One region of the Sodalis sp. RH22 genome, then DNA from elsewhere that is predicted to be linked to it. Evidence: riboswitches for the same ligand, from Rfam matches in the RefSeq annotation. Region 1 holds a riboswitch; the other holds the start of a gene.
What was found. A riboswitch is a leader RNA that binds a small molecule or an ion and turns the genes downstream of it on or off. The one in region 1 is predicted to bind thiamine pyrophosphate.
Positions count from the first base shown of each region.

Region 2: linked by a shared signal. The riboswitch ahead of thiC (phosphomethylpyrimidine synthase ThiC) and the one ahead of thiB (thiamine ABC transporter substrate binding subunit) in region 1 are both predicted to bind thiamine pyrophosphate.

Region 1 is NZ_CP178731.1:2,851,513-2,859,536, reverse strand. Features, by position in the region: gene ACL2XN_RS13075 (DedA family protein) at 1-694, shown strand, start outside; gene ACL2XN_RS13070 (S8 family serine peptidase) at 704-2,110, opposite strand; gene thiQ (thiamine ABC transporter ATP-binding protein ThiQ) at 3,248-3,985, opposite strand; gene thiP (thiamine/thiamine pyrophosphate ABC transporter permease ThiP) at 3,969-5,558, opposite strand; gene thiB (thiamine ABC transporter substrate binding subunit) at 5,569-6,549, opposite strand; TPP riboswitch at 6,597-6,714, opposite strand; gene sgrR (HTH-type transcriptional regulator SgrR) at 6,774-8,024, opposite strand, start outside.
Region 2 is NZ_CP178731.1:3,639,832-3,647,855, forward strand. Features, by position in the region: gene ACL2XN_RS16515 (DUF1481 domain-containing protein) at 1-293, opposite strand, end outside; gene hupA (nucleoid-associated protein HU-alpha) at 334-606, opposite strand; gene ACL2XN_RS16525 (YjaG family protein) at 797-1,387, opposite strand; gene nfi (deoxyribonuclease V) at 1,446-2,141, opposite strand; gene hemE (uroporphyrinogen decarboxylase) at 2,168-3,232, opposite strand; gene nudC (NAD(+) diphosphatase) at 3,250-4,053, opposite strand; gene rsd (sigma D regulator) at 4,146-4,667, shown strand; TPP riboswitch at 4,712-4,825, shown strand; gene thiC (phosphomethylpyrimidine synthase ThiC) at 4,925-6,847, shown strand; gene thiE (thiamine phosphate synthase) at 6,844-7,494, shown strand; gene ACL2XN_RS16560 (HesA/MoeB/ThiF family protein) at 7,487-8,024, shown strand, end outside.

The sequences.
Region 1 (8,024 bases):
TCTTGAATCCCTGGCTTTTGTCGGGCTGTTATTACCGGGTACGGTGATGATGGCGACGCTGGGCGCGCTTATCGGCAGCGGCGCGATGGGATTTTATCCCGCCTGGGCGGCCGGCATTATCGGATGCTTTCTTGGCGATTGGATTTCCTATGTTATCGGCCATGGCTGTAAAAAATCGCTGAAACGCTGGTCTTTCCTGAAAAAAAACCGCGCCACGTTGAATAAAATCGAACATGCCCTGCACCGGCATAGCGTGTTGACGATCCTGGCCGGCCGGTTTATCGGCCCTACCCGGCCGTTGGTGCCGATGGTGGCCGGGATGCTGGACCTGCCGCCCCTGAAATTCGCCTTGCCCAATGTTATCGGCTGCCTCACCTGGCCACCTGCGTATTTTATGCCCGGCATCCTGGCCGGGGTGGCTATTAATATCCCAGACGGACAGCACTCCGGGCAATTCCGTGGCCTGCTGTTAGGCGTGGCCCTGTTGGGCTGGCTGGCCGGCTGGCTTGGATGGCGCTGGTTGCGAACCGATAAACGCCAGGCCGATCGCCTCACCCGCTGGCTGCCGCTGTCGCGATTGCGCTGGCTGGCCCCCCTTTGCCTCCTGGCGATGGCGGCGGCGCTGGTTGCGCTTATCCAGCATCCGCTGATGCCGATCTACGCGGCTCAATTCTGGAAAGTAGTCAGGGTGTGACCGACGGCTTCAGTATTTGGAGAATAAGGTATATATCGCCTTACCTAAATCCGGCTGCGTTCCTATAATCGAGGAAAAATTCTCCGCCAGCACCGTTCCGGTACTGGTGAGTAATTCACGGAACTGCGGGGCGGTAAGGTTTTTTTTATTGGCGATGGCAATACTTGACAGGCATGCCGCCACACCCGCCACGATGGGATTGGCCGGCGAATTGCCGGAAAAATTATTGATGTACCAGGCATTGGTTTTATTGAGCAGCGTGGCATAACCGTATGAGGTCGTTACCACAAAATCACCCCAGCTCGAACTGTCTATGCGCGAACCAAAATTACTGTAGGCGGCCCTTAGTCCCGTCCTTGGGTCGAGGGCTCCGACAATAATAGCGCCTGAATCCCTTTGATGACGATTGAATTTGCCGTTAAGTATCGGATGGTCTAAATTAATCGCGCCATTCCCCGCCGCCTCAATAACGTGGATACCTTTGGATGTTAACGCGGAGATCATATCAAACCAGGCAGGTTCAAATTCGACCGGAAGATAACATTCCTGATTATAATAAGATCTATTTCCTCCTTGATGCTGCATACCTATTTGGATAACGTCTCCCGCCTTAAGACGGTGATAAAGGTTATAGAGATATTGCAGGCCCCGGGCGGCATAACCCACCTTCGCCCGGCTGGCGATCCCCATAATGCCATACCCCAGCTCCAGCCCCGCCATCACACCCACGGACGCGGTATTGTCGCAGCCGACGGTGACGGCGCCTTCGACAATAGCGCGCTCCGGAGGAAGGTTATTATGACCGGTGAACCAGGCATCAGGCTCGTTGGTAATGATGGTGACATTTTCGCCCCTGCCCCCGGCATAACTTAGACCGGCGGTGCCGTCGACACCGCCGAGCCTGAAGCTATTGAAACAATGCCGGGCAGGCCAAAGATAATATTGTAAAGGGACGAAGTTATAATTTTCCACGCCGTTAAGCGTTTTGGGCTCATCATCAAGGGTGGGTTGCTCGGTGTGAAGAGCGTTATAACTTCTTGCGCCCCGTAGCGATACGGGTTCGGTAGTGGGATAAACCGTCTCGACTGAGCTGAATAGCGCAATGGCGTGAAGTATTTCATTAATATATTCAACAGCGTTGACATTCTCATTAAAAAATTTGATTTTGAAATAGCGATCCAAGCCAAATGTTTTATTCATTTCTTTGGCCGCATCATCACGAGGGCTGCCGGATATGTCAAATAAAGGGGAAACTCCCATGGTTTCAAAGTTAAATTTGAGCTCGTGCTCAATTTTTTGCGCTTCTGAAAAGTAATACGCGCCGGCATTGTTTCGTTTAAGTTGAAACACGATGTTAGTGTATTTGACGCCCTGCTGGGCAAAGAAGTCAATTTTTTTAAGAATTTTGTCACTCATTATAGTTAACCCCCGATAATAAAATCGTATTTGACGGTTGACGATTCATCCCGTCATTTATGATGTTTGGTCTGATAAGAAGTAAAATTTGCACAAAGGCATTGCTGCCGCGGTGATTCAGTTTCTCCTGATGTTTAAATTAATGGTTTGCATAAATTTTTAATGAGAAAAAGATGACAGTCACTATTGTCCCTTCTTGCGCAGGGTGCATGACCTACTGTCGCGTAAAGTTAAATTCAGCTGTGTTAAATAAGATTCTTTAAAACTTAATGCAGATTGTACTCAATATACAATAATCGAAGTGGATGTTTAATAAGTGATTTTTATATATGATTTTTATTTAATATAAACTCTAATTGCAATAAATCAAACAACATTCTCAAATAATAGTGTGAAGCAAGTCAATATTTATTCTAATGTTAAATTATCTTAACTTTAAAATGCTATTTATACGTAATTTCTTATTTTTCATTAAATTCAAAGAAAAAAACATGGATAATAATAAAAAAAAGCTTATGTGTGGCGAAAAAACGGCGACCAGCAAAAGCGCAGGCCGGTTTTTCTTCCGCCGCGGAGGGACGTAACAGCAGTGGTTGTAAAACGTAATGGGGGGTGGTGTGATATGTTTGACAATATAATCATGATGTTGTGCGTGGGGTATTCAGTGGGGTGATACCGGGATGGGGCCGGATGGCGGCTTTTTGGCGTGAAAGGCCAGCATCCCAACTCCCTTATAGGCGGGCTGAAACGCTGGCGATAAAAATCACTACTCGTAAATTGCGGGCATTGCCAGGCGGCATGCGAAAACGCATGACGCTTTTCTGCCGTATCTTGATTATTTTATTTATGAGTTTCCCCAGCATTGACGATAAGCTGTTTACAAATACGTTCATTAGTACAACATAATTAAAATGCTATTACTGCCGATGCCTGTAACCACTGGGGTGCAACAATAAGCCCTTACCAATGGATGCTCTGCGGCATTTCCAGGCGACATTTAATTCCATCTCATAATAGTAACAATTTATTTGGCAAAATGTGAATCGGCTCAAGAATGCTATTTTTGGCTATTTGCCGCGATCTTATTCCAGCACGGGAAGCCATCGCGTCATTATGCGGCGCCGGGCATCGGTGATGTTAATCCTCTCCGGCCAACCGCGGGCGCGGGTCCGGCGCGTGCGGCGCAATACCCAGGACGGCGGCTTCGCCGGCTTCGCCGCTCGCCAGGCGCGCGGTCGGGCCGTCGTAATAAATGCGGCCATCGACAATCAGCAGGGTGCGCGGCGCGATGCGCACGGCGTCATCCAGGTTGTGCGATACCATTAACAGGGTCAGGCCGCGGCTGGCGCACACGTCGTTCACCCGTTGCAGCATATCGACACGCAAGGCGGGGTCGAGCGCGGAAAACGGCTCATCAAGCAGCAGGATGGGGCGGTCGCGCACCAGACAACGCGCCAGGGCCGCCCGCTGCCGTTGCCCGCCGGACAGTTGCCCCGGCAGGCGGTCCAGCAGTTTCTCCAGCCCTACCTGTGCCGCCACCGCATTTAACGCTTCCCGTTGCGCCGGAGTCAACGCCAACCCCGGATGCAGCCCAAGGCCGATGTTTTCCGCCACCGTCAGGTGAGCGAACAGGTTATGCTCCTGGAACAGCATGGAGACGGGGCGCCGGGCGGGCGGGGTGGCACTGTGATCCTGGCCGTTTAACCACAGGCTGCCGCTGTGCAGGGGCAGAAAACCGGCTATCAGGTTGAGCAGGGTGCTTTTGCCGGCACCGCTGGGGCCCAGGACGGCGACCTTTTCTCCCGCTGCCAGCCGCAGGTCAAAACGCATCGGCAAATGTTGGTAAAGATAGGTCGCTTTATCCAGTTTTATCATGCAGCCCCGTGAGTTTCTCGATTAGCGTAAATAATAAAAAGCACAGCGCCAATAGGAACAGCGCGGTAACGGCCCCGTCCTCGCTGCGATAAGCGCCGATTTGCTGGTAAAGATAGAGCGGCAGGGTCCGGAAATGTTCATTGCCGAACAACGCTACCACGCCAAAATCACCCAGCGACAGGATAGAGGCGAACGCCATGGCGCGGCCAATCGGCTGGCGCAGCGCGCGCCATTCCACCCAATGTAGCCGCGTCAGGCCGCGCATATCCAGGGACAGGCATAAACGATTATACCTTTCCGCCAGGTCCAGCATCGGCGTTTCCAGAATTTTCAGGGCGTAGGGAATGGCCATCAGCGCATTGGTCAGTATGACCAATGCATAGGGGGAGCGGGGCAATCCCAGGGTATGGGTGGCGATCAGGAAGAAACCGGTGGCCAGCACAATGCCCGGCATCGCCAGGATCAGCATGCCGCTAAGATCGAGCAGTTGCGCGGACCAGGGACGTTGACGCAGCCTCAGCTCGCGGCTGCTCCATAGCAGCATCAGCGTTAGCACCACGCACAGCAGGCCCGCGCCCAGGGCAATGCGCAGCGACGTCAGCAATGCCGACCACAGCGCCGGCTGCGACAGGACCCGCGCCATGCCCGTATTGACACCGCCGGCCACCACGGCCAGCAGGGGCGGCGCCAGCAGCGCCAGCGCCAGGACAATAACCAGCGCGTCGGTCAAACGGCGCGCCAGATTATCGCCGGGATTGCGCCACTGGGAAAAATGCGTCGCGCCGACGGGAAACGCGCGGGTCAGCCGTTGGCTGGACAAGACCAGCCCCAGGCAACAGATCATTTGCACCAGGGCCAGCAGCGCCGCGCGGCCGGGATCGTAGTCATAGCTTAAGGCCTGGTAAATCGCCAGCTCAATGGTGGTCGCCCGCGGTCCGCCGCCCAGCGACAGCACCGTGGCAAAACTGGCGAAACACAGCATAAATATCAGCGCCGCCGCAGGCAGCAGTTGACGGCGCAGATAAGGCCACTCAAGAATGCGGAAGAAATGCCAGCCCGCCATGTCCAGCTGCGCGGCCAGCTGGCGCTGCTCCACCGGAATGCCTTCCAGCGCCTGCAACAACAGGCGGGTGGCCAACGGCAGGTTAAAAAATACATGGGCCAGCAGGATCCCCCGCAGGCCGTAGGGTGAAAAACCGTAGGGAATATGCAGCCAGAGGCATAGCTGCGCCAGCCAGCCGTGGCGACCATACACGCTCAGGATGCCGAACACGGCCACCAGCACCGGCAGCACCAGCGTCATGGCGCAAAAGCGCAGCAACAGCAGGCGTCCCGGAAACCGCCGGCGGTAAAGCGCCCGCGCCAAAAAAACGGCGGGCAGCACCGATAGCAGCGCCGACAGCAGCGCCTGCCAAAAGGTAAAACGCAGGACATGCCACAGATAGCTGTCCGACAGCACGTCGCGCCATTGGAGCGTCGGCGCGTTCAGCCACAAGGCGCCGACCGCCGTCAGGGCCACGGCCGTAAGCATCAGCGCGGCCAGCAGTCCCGGCCATAACCAGCGCGGTATCATCGGCCAGGCATCATTGGCTGACGGAACGCAACCAATCCTGGGTCCACGCGCCGCGTTTGGCCGCCACGTCATCCGCGCTGAAATTCAACGTCTTGGCCGGCAATACGTCAAAGCCGGCCGGCAGCGCGGTTTTGATCACCGGATACATCCAGTTGCCGGTGGGAATGGTCTGCTGGAAAGCCGGGGAAACGACAAAACGCATAAACTGCTGCGCCAGCTGCGGATTTTTACTGGCGGCTAATTGTCCGGCCACCTCGACCTGGAGATAGTGGCCTTCGCTGAAGGTCGCCGCCGCATAGTTATCCTTCTTTTCCTCGTTGATATGATAGGCCGGCGACGTGGTATAGCTGAGCACCATGTCCGCTTCTCCTTTCAGGAATAAGCCATAGGCTTCGCTCCAGCCCTTGGGCACGGTAACGGTTTTTTTCGCCAGCCGTTGCCAGGCCTGGGGCGCTTTATCGCCATATACCTGCTGCACCCAGAGCAATAAGCCCAGTCCCGGGGTACTGGTGCGCGGATCTTCGTAAATGATTTTCAGCGCCTGCGGCCCGTCTATCAGTTCATGCAGGCTTTTGGGCGGATTTTTCAGCTTGTTCTTGTCATAGACAAACGCAAAATACCCGTAATCAAAAGGCAGGAAGGTGGGATCATGCCACGCCTGCGGCAAGGTCAGATGAGCGGTGTCGACGTTATGCGCCGTAAAGAGATGCGTATCCTGCGCGGGCTTAAGCAGGTTGTTATCCAGGCCCAGCACCACATCCGCGTCGCTGTTCTTGCCTTCGATGCGCAGACGGTTGAGCAGGGCGACGCCATCTTCCTGCACGACATATTTCAGCTCGCAGCCACAGTCTTTTTCAAAGGCGGTTTTTATCGCCGGCCCCGGGCCCCATTCGGAGGCAAAGGAATCATAGGTATAAACCGTCAGGACGGGTTTTGCCAACGCCGGGGCGGCGGCGAGCAATAGCAGGCAGGGTAACCATTTTTTCAACACTTTGCGCTCCTGGAAAAAAAAAGGCGGCAAAGGCGTTTGAGGCGGCAGCGGGACGCACTCTCAAATCCCTTCGCCGGTATTAGCCGGATCAGGTTCGACGGGTATACTCTCAGCTTGCGCGCCGGCTAACGCTATGCCGGACGCTTCGCACCCCGTTGAGAACAAATGCAAGTGTAATGGTTTTATCCCTGGCTTAACAGCCTGTCTTACGTGTCTTATGTGTCTTATGTGTCTTGCGGGTCTTGCGGGTCTTGCGGGTCCGGCGGGGCGAACCAGGCGGATTTGAAATCAAACCATCCCAGCGTATTCATCCTGACCCCGCGCATGCTGCGCTGGCCCTGTAGAATCAGCCAATGATGGAACAGCGGGTGCAGGCGATGGCCGGTGATAAGCGATTGGCACCATTGCGCCATGGACAGGCCCTTGCCGCGCCATTTCTCCAGCGCGTCGCTAAGGTCGGCCGGCAGGCAATGATGCATCAGCGGCATCTCGTAAAAGCTGGCGAACAGGGAATAATCCAGCGGCAGGTAAAAATTAGCGCTGCCGAGCCATAAATCGCTCTCGGCCTCACCGTTATGCCAGGCGGCATAATCCACGGTATTGATCACCAGCGCGATGTCCTGCCGGGCCAGCACCGCACCGAGCGCGCGGCAAAGATCATCGAATTCCGAATGGGCGCGATAAACCGTCAGGGTGATGCTGCGCAGCCCCGCGGGTCTTGGCCGCGGTTGCGCGACCCTGCTATGGCGCCAGCGCGGCAGGATACCGTAGGCCGGCGACCAGTAATGCTGGTAGGCCGATCCCGCCTCGGTCAGCATGGCGATGGGATCGATATTTTCACTCAGCCAGCGGCGGGTATCATCGTTTTGCATCAGCGGCGAACGGGCATCAAACAGCAGGAAATAGCAGCCTTCCTCCAGCCGGGTTTCCAATTGACCCGGGGTGCTGTTATCCGCCTGGAGCTGGACGCCGGAATAGCTCAGCTCGGCGGTGAGTTCCGGCAAGATCCAGATATTCACTTCATCAATCAGTGCGCGATAGCCGAAATAATCATCAAAGGCGCGAATCTTCAATAAGCTTTCCCGGTTGTCGATCACCGCATAGGGTCCGGTGCCGACGGGACGGCGGACGAAGTCCGGCATCGTCTCCCATTCCTGCGGCAAAATCATGGCCGGCACGCTGCCCAATAGCCAGGGCAGCCAGTCGTCCGCGGCGGTCAGGGCGACATCAACGGTATTGGGGATGGCGGACGAGACAGCTTTTATATGGCAAAACAGCGGATTTCCCCGCAGGCGCAGCAGCGAGCTGCACACATCCTGCGGCGTCAGTTCCCGCCCATGATGAAAATGGATCGCCGGACGCAGGTAAAAGCGCCATAACAACGGCGAAATTTGCTGCCAATGATGGGCGAGGTCCGCTTCCAGTTCCCCATTTTCCTCATTTATTTTGGTCAGGCCGCTGAAAATCTGCCGCAC
Region 2 (8,024 bases), 790 kb from region 1:
ACGGTTTGCGGATGTGCGCCGTTTTGCGTCCGGTTAATCTGGCGCACGTCGTCATGGAGGAATTGATAGCGGGTAATGATGGTATTTTCGCCCTGATAGGGGCTGTAGACGCTGACGATATTGACCGTTTGCTGTGCCGCGTCGTCTTTACGCCATAAACGCATGGCGCCCCGATCGGCGACATAACCGCTGGCGGTGAACGCAGGCGGCGCCTTGGAATGCGAACCGCATGCCGTGAGGAGACAGGCCAGCAGCCCGAGCCAACCGCACCGGCGCAAAAACAAAAGGGGCACGGTTGCCCCTATGCTTAATCTTTTCACCAACACACGGTGGTTACTTAACAGCGTCTTTCAGAGCCTTGCCAGAAACAAATGCCGGAACATTGGCCGCGGCGATTTTGATTTCTTTACCGGTCTGAGGATTACGGCCAGTGCGTTCGTTGCGATGATTAATTTTGAAAGTACCGAAACCAACCAATTGTACTGCATCACCCTCTTTAAGAGACTCGGTAATTGCTGCCAAAGTGGATTCCAGAGCCGACTTCGCCTGCGCCTTCGAAAGATCGGCCTTATCAGCAATTACATCAATCAGTTGAGTCTTGTTCATATGTTATCCTTACAGTGTGTTTATCGCTTGCTAAGCATCGAGTACGACGGATAAGCCGGAATACGGCACTCTCCTGCAAACACGCACCGATAGCCACTTTTTTTATGCCCCCCCAAATGTAGACCAGACGGGGTGCAGATGTGAAGTATTAAGACATGGCAAAACAGGTCTTAAATCACGTTTTATTGCCTTATTGCTGTAAAATTATTCCAATATTGCTAATTCCGGCTTCGCGCAGGTCTGCGCGCAGCCCTTTGATCAATTCTACGTCGCGGTTTTCACAATCAGCTAACAGGCGAAAAATTTCCCACTGAATGTCCCATTCCTCTTCAATCGAGGGCAGGGCATTCAGCTCCTCTTCGGTCATTTCCCGCTCCGCATGGGTCATTTCCAGCATGGCCACGGTGCGGATAGAGGTTTCGCTGACGGTGACGGCATGCTCCAGCGTTTCACCGCTCAGCCGCGAGTGCAATAATTCACTCAGGGCCACACAGGCATCAATCGCCGGATAAACGCCGTAAAAATCGTAATCATCCGCTGCGGGAATGCATTCTTCCAGCTTTTCCAATTGTAAATCAAAATTGACCTTAGCATCTTTAACAACCTGTGTCTCCCAAACCAGGTCGAGAATACGCCGGTAGACGGCAGGGTCGCCAAAGCCGGTCTGTACGCAGAACAGTTGATAATTGGGGTACATCCGTTCACACAGCGACGCCATAAAAATGACGTGCTGCCAGGCTTCCTGCTTTTCCAGACGTAAATGTATCGGGTTACGTAACATCGCGCTATTCCATTACTCTTAATCTGCGTCGCAGTGTACCTGAAATTAGCCGGTTACCCTATTCCAGGTCGAAAAAGTCCGGTTCGCCGCGCCCCTGCTCCCACTGTTTAAACGCGGTGCGATTAGAGGCCACCGCATCCGCCCAGCGGGTAGGCTCCGGCAAGCGGTAGCCGCGCATGCATTGTTGTACCCAATACAGGGCAGTGTCCATGCCGACGCGATGGCCGGTGGAGATGAATAAAGGATTGCAGCGGATCTTGCTGCGCCATACCCAGGCAAGCTGTTCGCCTTTATCCATCAGCGGCGCCCTGGCGCCCGCCTCATCGCTCAAGGGCTCAAACCGGCCGCACAGCCGGCGCTTAGCCACGCCGATAGTCGGCTGGTCGACCAACAGGCCAAAATGGCTGGCGACGCCCAGACGGCGCGGGTGGGAAATACCATGGCCATCGACGAACAGCAAATCCGGCCGCTGATTCAGCTGTTCCCAGGCGGCCAGCAGGGCGGGATACTCGCGAAACGACAAAAAACCCGGAATATAAGGCATGGTGGTCGTTACACGGGCAATGCGGTATTCGATAAGCTCCAGCGACGGAAAACGCAGCAGCGCGATAGCCGCGCGGGTAACGTCGCCCCCCTGTTCGAACCCCACATCGGCGCCGGCGATTATCGCGGGCGTGGAAAAAGCGAAATCGTCATGGCGTATGACCCTACTGGCGGTGGCGACCTGCTCGGCGCGCAATGCTGTTATATCCATGTTTTTTCCACCTTTTTCACCAGTCTTTACAGATGATAGGGGCGCGACAGGCGATGCACCGCCTCAACAAAAATGCCCGCATGTGCCGGCGGCACGTCCTGATGGATACCGTGCCCCAGATTGCAGACATGCCCCTCACCCCGACCGAAACCGGCCAGAATGGACTCCACTTCCTGTTCAATACGCGCCGGCGGCGCGTACAACACCGAAGGATCCATATTGCCCTGCAGCGCGACCTTATCGCCCACGCGACGGCGCGCCGCCTGAATATCGGTGCTCCAGTCCAGGCCCAGCGCATCGCAACCGGTTTGCGCCATGGCTTCAAGCCATTGGCCTCCGCCTTTGGTAAACAGCGTTACCGGCACCCGGCGGCCTTCATGCTCCCGCTGCAGGCCGTCGATGATTTTTTGCATGTAATCAAGGGAAAACTCAAGATAGCCGCTGCCGGTCAGCACGCCGCCCCAGGTATCAAAGATCATCACCGACTGCGCCCCGGCGCGAATCTGGGCGTTCAGGTACAGCGTTACGCTCGCCGCCAGCTTATCGAGCAATAAATGCAGCGTCTGCGGCTCGGCGTACATCATTTGTTTGATTTTAGTGAAGACTTTGCTGGTGCCGCCTTCAACCATATAGGTGGCCAGGGTCCAGGGACTGCCGGAGAAGCCAATCAGCGGCACTTCTCCGCGCAGGTTGCGCCGGATGGTACGTACGGCGTCCATCACATACCCCAGCTCCACCTCCGGATCCGGTATCGGCAACTGCTCCACGTCGGCTTTACAGGTAATCGGACGGGCAAAGCACGGCCCCTCCCCCTGTTCAAAATACAATTCCAGTCCCATGGCGTCGGGAACCGTCAGGATATCCGAAAACAGGATCGCGGCATCAAGCGGAAAACGACGCAACGGCTGCAAGGTCACTTCACAGGCCAGTTCGGCATTCCTGCACAGTGACATAAAATCACCGGCCTCGGCGCGGGTGGCTTTATATTCCGGCAGATAACGCCCGGCCTGGCGCATCATCCATACGGGCGTGACATCAACAGGCTGGCGCAGCAGGGCGCGCAGATAGCGGTCGTTCTTCAGTTCATGCATACAGGATTCCCTTGCAGTTATGAATGGAGTGTAGCATGCGGGCCGTCATTTTCCCGATCGGCGCGGCAGAGCGCGACCGTGTCCTCAATTAAGCGCCTGGCCACGGTGCCGGGCGGCGGCAGCAGGGGCAGCGCGTCATAACGGTACCAGCCGGCATCAAGGATTTCATTATGATCGGGGGTGATTTCGCCGCCGGCGTACTCCGCCATAAACGCCATCATCAGCGAATGCGGGAAAGGCCAGGGCTGCGAGGTGACATAACGGACGTTTTTCACCTTAATCCGCGTCTCCTCCATGACCTCGCGGGCCACGGTCTGCTCCAGGGTTTCCCCCACCTCGGCAAAACCGGCCAGCACCGTGTAAATGCCGCCGCGATGGCGGGTATGCTGGGCCAGCAGGATATCGTCGCCGCGGCGGATCGCCACGATAATACAGGGCGCGATTTGCGGATAATACCGTTCATGGCAATGATCGCACAGGCAGGCCCATTCCCGGTTACTGACGCGCATCTCATGGCCGCAGTAGCCGCAATAGCGATGGGAACGATAAAACTCCGCCAGTTGCACGCCCCGGCCCGCCAGTTGGAACAAGCCTGGGTCGCTATCGATGATCTGGCGCACCGAGCCCATATCCCGGGGCATGGCGTGGCGTACCAGCCAGGCGGGCGACCCCTCCCATTCGCCGATAAGCGTCGCTGTCAATCCTTGAAGTGACCAGGCCGATGCCGTTCCAAATGGCAGTTCCCCCTTGGGTAACCACAATTTGCTGTCCTGGCTGACGATCCACCAGCCATTTTCGCTACCGTTGAGTTCTTGTTCCATTTTAGTTGCACTACCTCTTATTCACTGGCAAGCTAGAAATTAGCTTTAATTGATGAGTAACGCAGCGTTACTTTATTACATCGGAGTCAATCATGCTAAACCAGCTGGACATTCTGGCTCAACGCGTTGGCGGCAGTAACGAACTGATCGATCAGTGGATACTGGCCCGCAGGAAGTTGCTCATTGCGTATTACCATCTCATCGGTCTTAAGCCCAATAAAGAAAAGCATACTCCCCTGGACGAAAACGCGCTGGACGACTTTTGCCATAAACTGGTGGACTACCTTTCCGCCGGCCATTTCCATATCTACGATCGTATCGTTCAGGACGCGGACGATACCAGCAGCAGCAAAAGAATCATCAGTACCCAGTTGTATCCGGCGTTGCAGGAAAATACCAAACAAATCATGGCATTTTATGATAGCCAATTGGAAACGGCCATCGATCATGATAACTGTATGGAGTTCCAACAGGCGCTTTCCGGCGTGGGCGAGGCCCTGGCCACGCGTTTTGCCCTGGAGGACAAACTGATCCAGCAGGCGCTGGAATATAAAGCGGACTACCTGGCCTCGGTGCCGGCCGCCAATAATCCGGACGTATCGCGTCTGGCGTAATTTTGCGGTAAGCAGTAAGTCGTAACCGGTCCTTCACGGGCCGCTATATCTTGTCGGAGTGCCTAGCGCGTACATTACGCCAGGCTGAGACCGTTAATTCGGGATCCGCGGAACCTGATCGGGTTAATACCTGCGAAGGGAACAAGAGTAAAGCAACGCTTTGATTTATAGTCTATTTTGCTAAATTCAAAGCCCGGCCTCATTACTCCCGTAGCGCTCCTGACAAGCAATTTTCCCGTTTATTGTGAGGAATTGCTATGTCGTTATCCAAAACCACCCCTTCCCGCCGTGAGCAGCGCGCCCAGGCGCAGGAATTCATCCATCGTCTGAAAGGCGAAGCCTTCCCCAACTCCCGGCGTATTTATCTCCAGGGCAACAGCGCCGACATCCGGGTGCCGATGCGGGAGATCGCGCTTAGCCCCACGCTTATCGGCGGCAACGGCAAAACGCCGCGCTACGAAGAAAACGAGCCGGTGCCGGTATACGACACCGCCGGACCCTATGGCGATCCGGCGACAGAGATAGACGTGCGCGCCGGCCTTCACCGCCTGCGTTCGGGCTGGATTGAACAGCGCGGGGACAGCGAGGCGTTGAACAGCCTAAGCTCGCGTTATACCGGCGAACGCCGGGCCGACGAGGGCCTGGATGAGGTTCGTTTCGCCCCCAGCCATACGCCGCGGCGCGCCAAACCCGGCCGGCGCGTCACGCAATTGCATTATGCCCGCGCCGGCGTCATTACGCCGGAAATGGAGTTTATCGCCCTGCGGGAAAATATGGGCCGCGAACGCATCCGCGGCGACGTATTGCTGCAACAGCATCCCGGCCAGAGCTTCGGCGCGCATTTGCCGCCGGATATTACCCCGGAGTTCGTGCGCCGGGAAGTGGCCGACGGTCGTGCCATTATCCCCGCCAATATCAACCATCCGGAGTCGGAGCCGATGATTATCGGCCGCAATTTCCTGGTCAAGGTCAACGCCAATATCGGCAACTCGGCCGTCAGTTCATCCATTGAGGAAGAGGTCGAGAAGCTGGTCTGGGCGACCCGTTGGGGAGCGGATACGGTGATGGACCTGTCCACCGGCCGCTATATCCATGAAACCCGCGAGTGGATCCTGCGCAACAGTCCGGTGCCCATCGGCACGGTGCCCATCTACCAGGCGCTGGAAAAAGTCAACGGCGTGGCGGAAAACCTGACCTGGGAATGCTTTCGCGACACCTTGCTCGAGCAGGCGGAACAGGGCGTGGACTATTTTACCATCCATGCCGGCGTGCTGTTGCGTTACGTGCCGATGACCGCCAAACGGTTGACCGGCATCGTGTCGCGCGGCGGATCCATTATGGCCAAATGGTGCCTGTCGCATCACCAGGAAAGCTTCCTCTATGAGCATTTTCGCGATATTTGCCAGATTTGCGCCGACTACGACGTCTCATTATCCCTCGGGGACGGCCTGCGTCCCGGCTCCATCCATGATGCCAACGACGAAGCGCAGTTTGCCGAACTCTATACCCTGGGCGAATTGACCAAAGTTGCCTGGGAGTACGACGTGCAGGTGATGATCGAAGGCCCTGGCCATGTTCCCATGCAGATGATCCGGCGCAACATGACCGAACAGCTGGAGCATTGCCACGAAGCGCCGTTTTATACCCTGGGGCCGCTGACCACCGATATCGCGCCGGGTTACGACCATTTTACCTCCGGCATCGGCGCCGCGCTTATCGGCTGGTTCGGCTGTGCGATGCTGTGCTACGTCACGCCGAAAGAGCATCTGGGCCTGCCGAACAAAGAAGATGTTAAGCAGGGGCTTATTACCTATAAAATCGCCGCTCACGCCGCCGATCTGGCCAAAGGCCATCCCGGGGCGCAAATACGCGATAACGCCATGTCCAAGGCACGCTTTGAATTCCGTTGGGAGGACCAGTTTAATCTGGCCCTGGATCCGGCCACCGCCCGCGCCTATCACGATGAAACGCTGCCGCAGGAATCCGGCAAAGTAGCCCATTTTTGCTCCATGTGCGGTCCGAAATTCTGCTCGATGAAAATCTCCCAGGAGGTCAGGGATTATGCCGCCGCCCAGGCGATTGAGGTACGGGAAAGCGGCATGGCGGAGATGTCGTCGGCGTTTCGCGCCAGCGGCGGGGAAATCTATCTTGCGCCTGAGGATACGGGGGTGGCGAAATGATTGCGCCCGACGCGCCCTTTGCGGCGACCGAGCCCAGGCTCGGGCTCTATCCGGTAGTGGATTCGCTGGCATGGCTGGTCCGGCTGCTGGACGCCGGCGTCGCCACGCTGCAGTTGCGCATCAAGGACCAGCCGGAAGACCGGGTCGAACCGGATATCGAGGCCGCGATTTTGCTGGGACGGAAATACCGCGCCCGGATTTTCATCAACGATTATTGGCGGCTGGCGGTTAAACACGGCGCCTATGGCGTGCACCTGGGACAAGAGGATTTGGCTACGGCGGATTTGGCCGTCATCCAGCGCGCCGGATTGCGACTCGGTCTTTCCACCCACGACGATAGCGAACTGGCCCGCGCTTTGGCGCTACAGCCATCCTATATCGCGCTCGGCCATATCTTCCCTACCCAGACCAAAGCCATGCCGTCACAGCCGCAGGGCCTGGCGGAGCTGAAACGCCTGGTGGCCGGCATGCCCGGCATCTCCACCGTGGCCATCGGCGGTATTGGTATCGATCGGGTGGACGACGTGCTGCGCTGCGGCGTCGGCAGCATCGCGGTGGTCAGCGCCATCACCAAGGCCGCCGACTGGCGGCAGGCGACCGCCACGTTATTGCGGAAAATCGAAGGCCGGGAGGTGCGCAATGCTTAGCGACCAGGCTTTTTTGCGCTACAGCCGCCAATTGCTGCTGGAGGAGATAGGCCCCGGAGGCCAGGAGCATCTGAGCGCAGCAACCGTGCTGATCGCCGGACTGGGCGGCCTGGGCTCGCCGGCGGCGCTCTATCTTGCCGCCGCCGGGGTCGGCACGCTGCTGCTGGCCGACGACGATAACCTGGACGTGAGCAATCTCCAGCGCCAAATCCTTTATCGCACCGGGGATATCGCCCGGCCCAAGGCGGCGGCGGCGCTACGGCAGCTGCAGGCGCTTAATCCCCTGGGCCATTATGTCGCGCTGAGCCGGCGCCTGGCCGGGGATGACCTCGATCAGGCGGTGGCGCTGGCCGATATGGTACTGGACTGCAGTGATAATATGCAGACCCGTCACGACATCAATGCCGCCTGTATCCGCCGGGGGAAAACCCTGGTCAGCGCCAGCGCGGTGGGGTTCAGCGGTCAATTGCTGGTGCTGCGGCCGCCCTACCGGCACGGCTGTTATGCCTGCCTGTTTCCCGACGCCGTCG